Regions from separate parts of the Streptomyces sp. NPDC005794 genome, predicted to be linked through region 3. Evidence: riboswitches for the same ligand, from Rfam matches in the RefSeq annotation. Region 3 holds a riboswitch; each other region holds the start of a gene.
What was found. A riboswitch is a leader RNA that binds a small molecule or an ion and turns the genes downstream of it on or off. The one in region 3 is predicted to bind thiamine pyrophosphate.

Region 1 (2,255 bases), on a different contig from region 3:
AGGACCAGCACGTCATAAGGAACGGGGCCCGCGAGGGTGTCCAGCTCATGCGCCTCGGCACGCAGGCCGGCCACGTCGACGCCCAGGCGCAGCGTGATGTCCAGCGCCTCGAAGTCGATGTCGAAGGCGGAGTCCTCGGCCTTGCCGAGCAGGACCGCCTTGGACAGCGGCGGCCTGTCGTACGGCTGGTGCGGCTCGGCTCCGATCAGCGTGACCGGGCCCGTGAAGCCCCGTTGACGCAGGGCCACGGCTGTCTGCACGCCGGCCATGCCGGCCCCCACGATCACGACTCCGTGCGGCCGCTGTCCCACTGCCGTGTCCTTCGTCTGCTCGCTCACCCGTCCACCCTAGACACCCGACGCGTCGTCAGCTCGCGAGCTCCTCCACCACGCTCGTCCCGCTGCCCTCCTGGGACTCCCACTCCCACCGCTCGTCCAGCCGGACCCGGCCGTCCGGCAGGTCCACGACGGTCGAGACGCAGTGCCCGGAGGAGGTCGTCCCGTCCTGCTTCAGCTGGACGTACCGGAAATCGAGGGTGTCCGCGTCCCGGGTGCCGACGAGGTGGCCGCGGACGACGTCACCGCCCGCGTACTCGGCCCAGATCCGCCCCTCCCGCTCGTGGTAGGTGAACTTGGTCCGGGTGCCGACCTGACCGGGGGCCTGGTCGGCGACGGGCGAGAGGACGAGTCCGTCAAGTGAACGGGCCACGGGTACGGCTCCCTTACTGGCTGCGGGTGGCGGGGTTTAGGCTGGCCACCGTAAAGCACTCGCGGGAGTCCGGGCGTACCGGGCTGAGAGGGAGGCTGGCCGGCCTCCGACCGTACGAACCTGATCCGGGTCATGCTGGCGAAGGGAGGGGCTGGACGCCCATGCGCATCTCCGCAGACAGTTCCGACGTCCTGGTCGTCGGAGGCGGCATCATCGGTCTGGTGACCGCCTGGCGGTCGGCCCAGCACGGCCTGCGCACCACGCTGGCCGACCCGGCACCGGGCGGCGGGGCGGCCCAGGTCGCGGCCGGGATGCTCGCCGCCGTCACCGAACTCCACTACGGCGAACAGATGCTGCTCGGCCTCAACGTGGCTTCCGCCGCGCGCTATCCGGCGTTCGTGGCCGAGCTGGAGGAGGCGAGCGGGCAGGAGACGGGCTTCCGCGCCTGCGGCACCCTGTCCGTCGCGCTGGACTCCGACGACCGGGCGCATCTGCGGGAGCTGCACGCTCTGCAGCTGCGTTCGGGGCTGGAGTCCGAGTGGCTGAGCGGGCGCGAGTGCCGCCGTCTGGAACCGATGCTCGCCCCCGGCGTACGCGGCGGGCTGCGGGTCGACGGCGACCACCAGGTGGATCCCCGACGGCTGGCCTCGGCGCTGGTCACGGCCTGCGAACGGGCGGGGGTCGTCCTCCACCGCACCTGGGTCCGGCGGCTCTCCGTCACGGCCGGCCGCGCGACGGGAGCCGTCCTCGCGGACGGTACGGAGCTCGTCGCCGGCCAGGTGGTTCTCGCCGGCGGCAGCCTCAGCGGCAGGCTCGAGGGGCTGCCCGAGGCCGTCGTGCCGCCGGTACGCCCGGTCAAGGGGCAGGTGCTGCGGCTGACCGTGCCGCCCGCGTACGCCCCCTTCCTCAGCAGGACGGTGCGGGCCGTCGTGCGCGGCAGCCAGGTCTATCTGGTCCCGCGCGCCGACGGTGAGCTGGTGGTCGGCGCGACCACCGAGGAGCAGGGCTGGGACACCACGGTCACCGCGGGCGGGGTCTACGAACTGCTGCGTGACGCCCATGAGCTGATGCCCGGCATCACCGAGCTTCCGCTGACCGAGACCAGGGCCGGTCTGCGGCCCACCACGCCGGACAACGCGCCGCTGCTGGGTCCCACGGCGCTGCCCGGCCTGCACCTCGCCACCGGACACCACCGCAACGGAGTGCTGCTCACTCCCGTCACCGGCGATGTGATGGCCCAGGTACTGACCACCGGCGAACTGCCCGAGGTGGCCCGTCCCTTCACGCCGGACCGCTTCGGTCCGGCCCGCCGATCCCTCTCCCCCGCCCCGGCGCCCCAGGAGCAGCCCGCATGACAGAGCCCGTACCCACCTCCGTGTCCGTGTCCGTCAACGGGGAGTACCGCAGCGTCCCCGCCGGGACCCCGCTGGACGCCCTGGTCGCGACCCTGACCGTAGCCCCCTCCGGGGTCGCCGCCGCGGTCAACGAGGCCGTCGTGCCGCGCGGCCGGTGGTCCGCCACCGCGCTCGCCGACGGTGACCGGGTCG
Region 2 (2,255 bases), on a different contig from region 3:
GGGCCCGCGCGTCTGTCCAACATCGTCTTCATGGGCATGGGCGAGCCGCTGGCCAACTACAAGCGCGTGGTCGGGGCGATCCGGCGGCTGACGGACCCGGAGCCGGACGGCCTCGGGCTGTCGCAGCGTGGGATCACCGTGTCCACGGTGGGCCTGGTGCCGGCGATGCTCCGCTTCGCCGACGAGGGCTTCAAGTGCCGCCTCGCGGTCTCGCTGCACGCCCCCGACGACGAGCTGCGCGACACCCTCGTCCCCGTGAACACCCGCTGGAAGGTCCGTGAGGTCCTGGACGCCGCGTGGGAGTACGCGGAGAAGTCGGGCCGCCGCATCTCCATCGAGTACGCGCTGATCCGCGACATCAACGACCAGGCCTGGCGGGGCGACCGGCTCGGCCGGCTGCTCAAGGGCAAGCGGGTACACGTCAACCTCATCCCGCTGAACCCGACCCCGGGCTCGAAGTGGACCGCCTCGCGGCCCGAGGACGAGAAGGCGTTCGTCGAGGCGATCGCCGCCCATGGCGTGCCGGTCACCGTCCGGGACACCCGCGGCCAGGAGATCGACGGGGCCTGCGGGCAGCTGGCGGCCTCCGAGCGCTGAGGAGATACCGGCGGACGGGCACTATCCGGCCGGTACGGCGTGATCCGGCCGGTGTAGCCTGGCCCGGAAATCAACTTCATATTCCGACAGGGGAGCGCCACAGCGCTGAGAGTGCGGCACCGAGGACAGGTCGGCCGCAGACCCTCTGAACCTCGCCCGGGTCATTCCGGGTAGGAAGTTCGGACCTTACTCAAGCTGTTGCGCCCTGCCCGCTCACCGAGCGGGCAGGGCCGCGTCTCTTCCTGGTCACGTCCAGGAGGAATCACATGAACACCACCACGAAGTACGCGGCGACGGCGCTCGCCGCCGCGCTCGGCGTCACCGCGCTCGCGGGCTGCGGCGGTTCCGACGACAAGGCTTCCGGTGGCGAGGGAGCCGGTTCCAAGACCGTCACCCTGGTCAGCCACGACTCGTTCAACGCCTCGGACGCCGTACTGAAGGCGTTCACGAAGGAGACCGGCTACACGGTCAAGGTGCTCAAGAGCGGTGACGCCGGAGCCGCGCTCAACCAGGAGATCCTGACCAAGGGCTCCCCCCGGGGCGACGTGTTCTTCGGCGCCGACAACACGCTGCTCTCCCGGGCCCTGGACCACGGTCTGTTCACGCCGTACGAGGCGAAGGGCCTGGACCGTGTCGAGGCCGGCACCCAGCTCGACTCGGAGCAGCACCGGGTGACGCCCGTCGACACCGGCGACATCTGCGTCAACTACGACAAGAAGTACTTCGCCGACAAGAAGCTCGACCCGCCGAAGTCCTTCGACGACCTGCTGAAGCCCGCGTACAAGAACCTCCTCGTCACCGAGAACGCCGCGACCTCGTCGCCCGGCCTCGGCTTCCTCCTCGGCACGGTCGCCACCTACGGCGAGACCGGTTACCGGGACTACTGGAAGCAGCTGAAGAGCAACGGCGTCAAGGTCGTCGACGGCTGGGAGCAGGCGTACAACGAGGAGTTCTCCGGCTCCGCAGGCGGCAAGAAGGCCAAGGCCGACCGTCCGCTCGTGGTCTCGTACGCCTCCAGCCCGCCCGTCGAGGTGCTGTACGCCGATCCGCAGCCCACCGAGGCCCCGACCGGTGTCGCCACCGGCACCTGCTTCCGCCAGATCGAGTTCGCCGGTCTGCTGGACGGCGCGAAGAACGAGGCGGGCGGCAAGGCGCTGCTGGACTTCCTGATCAGTAAGCAGTTCCAGGAGGACATGCCGCTGAACATGTTCGTGAACCCGGTGGTGAAGGACGCGAAGCTTCCTGAGCTCTTCACGAAGTTCGGTGCGACCGTCGACAAGCCGGCGACCGTGGCCCCGGAGAAGATCGCCAAGAACCGTGAGCAGTGGGTCCAGTCGTGGTCCTCGCTCGTCGTGAAGTAGTCGCGCGGCCCCCGCGCGGGGGGAACGCGGTGCGGCTCGGTCTCATGGCCGTGCCCGTCGCGTTCTTCGCGCTGTTCTTCGCCTACCCGGTCGTCGCGATCGTCGGCCGGGGGCTGAAGACGGACGGTGACTGGCAGTTCGGCCGGATCGGTGAGGTGCTGAGCCGGGCGGACATTCTCGACGTCCTCTGGTTCACCACGTGGCAGGCCCTCGCCTCGACCGCGCTCACCCTGCTGATCGCGCTGCCGGGCGCCTATGTCTTCGCCCGCTTCGACTTCCCAGGGAAGCAGCTGCTGC
Region 3 (2,255 bases):
AAGCGCCGCGCCCGCGTAGGCGAGTACGAGCGTGTTGACGACCGAGGCGATGTGGTCGCGTCCGATCCGGATGCCCGCCCGGTAGAGACGGCGTACGCCCATCGTCGGATCGGCCTGGTGCAGCTCCCAGACCGCCGAGGTCTGGGTGACGGTCACGTCGTCGAGCACGCCGAGCGAGCCGATGATCACCCCGGCCAGCAGCAGGCCGCTCATGTCGATGCCCGGGTACAGACCGTGGATGAGGCCGGTGTTGTCATCCGTGTTCCCGGACAGGCTGGCCCAGCCGATGAAGAGCGAGCCCAGCAGCCCGATGAGCAGCAACGAGATGAGCGTGCCGATGACGGCCACGGAGGTTCGGGCCGTCAGTCCGTGGCAGGTGTAGAGGGCGATCAGCATGATGGCGCTCGCCCCGATCACTGCGACGACCAGTGGGTTCGATCCTTGCAGGATCGCCGGCAGGATGAAGAGGGTCAGCACGGCGAAGGAGATGGCGAGCGCGATCAGCGCCATCAGCCCGCGCAGTCTTCCCACGGCGACCACCGCGAGGGCGAAGATCCCGGCGAGCAGTGCCATCGGGAATGAGCGGTCCACATCGGTCACCGCGTACTGAAGGTCCCGGGGCGCGTCGGGGGCGTACGCCACGACCACTCCTTGGCCCTCTCGCAGTTGCCGGGGGGCATCGGGCTGGACCACCTCGACGAAGGTACGGCCCTTGTCCTTACCGGTCGTCACTTCGACCGTGGCCTTCTTGCACTCCCCCGTCTGTTCGTTGAAGGCTTCCCGCCCGGCGGCCGTGGAGGTGTCGCCGGTCGCCGGTACCTGCGAGGCGTTGACGTCCGCGCAGTCGACCGACACGACCTTCGTCACCTGCCCGTCCTGGGTCTGCCGGTCGAAGCCGACACCCGTGCGCTCATGGGCCGGGGCACCGCCGGGCCAGAACGCCACGAGGCCGACCAGGACCGCGGTCGCGAAGGGGATCAGCACGGCCGCGATGACCTTGCGCAGATGCGTGGACACGGGTGCGGCAGGACCGTGACTGTGGGAGTGGCCGTGCGCATGACTCTGCGTGCTGCCTGATGCGGGGCCGGGGGATTCGGGGGCGCTTCCGGGAGACGTCACCCGGCGATCATCCCAAGAAGAGGGGAGGCCCTCTGGCCAGCACGTCAGAGGGGAGGCTAGCGTGGAGGCACATCTGTACACGCGGGAGCTCGGAGCACCGGGCTGAGAGGGCGCTGACCTCCGTATATCCATACGGGAAACGCTGCGCCGACCGCCGAACCTGTTACCGGGTAATGCCGGCGTAGGGAGTAGGTCTCATGACCACAGCGGACGCACGCACGCCTGCCTCGAAGCAGAACGCGCAGCACGGCGCGAACGACGCCGAGGCCGGGAAGTCCATCGGCTGGCACAAGGGGTACGTCCAGGGCTCACGCCCGGATCTCCAGGTTCCGGTCCGTCAGGTGCACCTCACCAACGGCAAGGACGTGACGCTGTACGACACGTCCGGGCCGTACACCGATCCCACCATCGACACCGATGTACGTCGAGGACTCGCCCCGCTCCGGGAGAGCTGGATCACCGCCCGCGGGGACACCGAGGAGTACGCGGGCCGTCCCGCGCGCCCCGAGGACGACGGACTCAAGCACACCTCGCCGCGGGGAGGCCTGCGCAACCTCGACGCGGTCTTTCCCGGCCGCCCGCGCCGGCCCCGCCGCAGCCGCGACGGCCGGCCCGTCACGCAGCTCGCGTACGCCCGGCGGGGGGAGATCACCCCGGAGATGGAGTACGTCGCGATCCGGGAGAACGTCGAACCCGAGGTCGTGCGCGAGGAGATCGCGGCCGGCCGGGCGGTCCTCCCCGCCAACGTCAACCACCCGGAGATCGAGCCGATGATCATCGGCAAGCGCTTCCTGGTGAAGGTGAACGCCAACATCGGCAACTCCGCGGTCACCTCCTCCATCGAGGAGGAGGTGGACAAGATGACCTGGGCCACCCGGTGGGGCGCCGACACGGTCATGGACCTCTCCACCGGCCGCAACATCCACACCACCCGCGAGTGGGTCCTGCGCAACTCCCCGGTGCCGATCGGCACCGTCCCCCTCTACCAGGCACTCGAGAAGGTCGACGGCCGGGCCGAGGAGCTGACGTGGGAGATCTACAAGGACACGGTCGTCGAGCAGGCGGAGCAGGGCGTCGACTACATGACGGTGCACGCCGGCGTCCGGCTGCCGTACGTCCCGCTGACGGCCCGTCGC

Region 1: linked by a shared signal. The riboswitch ahead of thiO (glycine oxidase ThiO) and the one ahead of thiC (phosphomethylpyrimidine synthase ThiC) in region 3 are both predicted to bind thiamine pyrophosphate.
Region 2: linked by a shared signal. The riboswitch ahead of ACFYQ5_RS33420 (thiamine ABC transporter substrate binding subunit) and the one ahead of thiC (phosphomethylpyrimidine synthase ThiC) in region 3 are both predicted to bind thiamine pyrophosphate.

What each region holds. Positions count from the first base shown of each region.
Region 1 covers NZ_JBIAIN010000028.1:40,336-42,590, reverse strand. Annotated here, with positions in the region: gene ACFYQ5_RS32790 (NAD(P)/FAD-dependent oxidoreductase) at 1-338, opposite strand, end outside; gene ACFYQ5_RS32785 (hypothetical protein) at 367-708, opposite strand; TPP riboswitch at 760-872, shown strand; gene thiO (glycine oxidase ThiO) at 870-2,063, shown strand; gene thiS (sulfur carrier protein ThiS) at 2,060-2,255, shown strand, end outside.
Region 2 covers NZ_JBIAIN010000029.1:94,303-96,557, reverse strand. Annotated here, with positions in the region: gene rlmN (23S rRNA (adenine(2503)-C(2))-methyltransferase RlmN) at 1-597, shown strand, start outside; TPP riboswitch at 676-792, shown strand; gene ACFYQ5_RS33420 (thiamine ABC transporter substrate binding subunit) at 864-1,958, shown strand; gene ACFYQ5_RS33415 (ABC transporter permease) at 2,003-2,255, shown strand, end outside.
Region 3 covers NZ_JBIAIN010000001.1:62,035-64,289, reverse strand. Annotated here, with positions in the region: gene ACFYQ5_RS00280 (YibE/F family protein) at 1-1,119, opposite strand, end outside; TPP riboswitch at 1,191-1,324, shown strand; gene thiC (phosphomethylpyrimidine synthase ThiC) at 1,317-2,255, shown strand, end outside.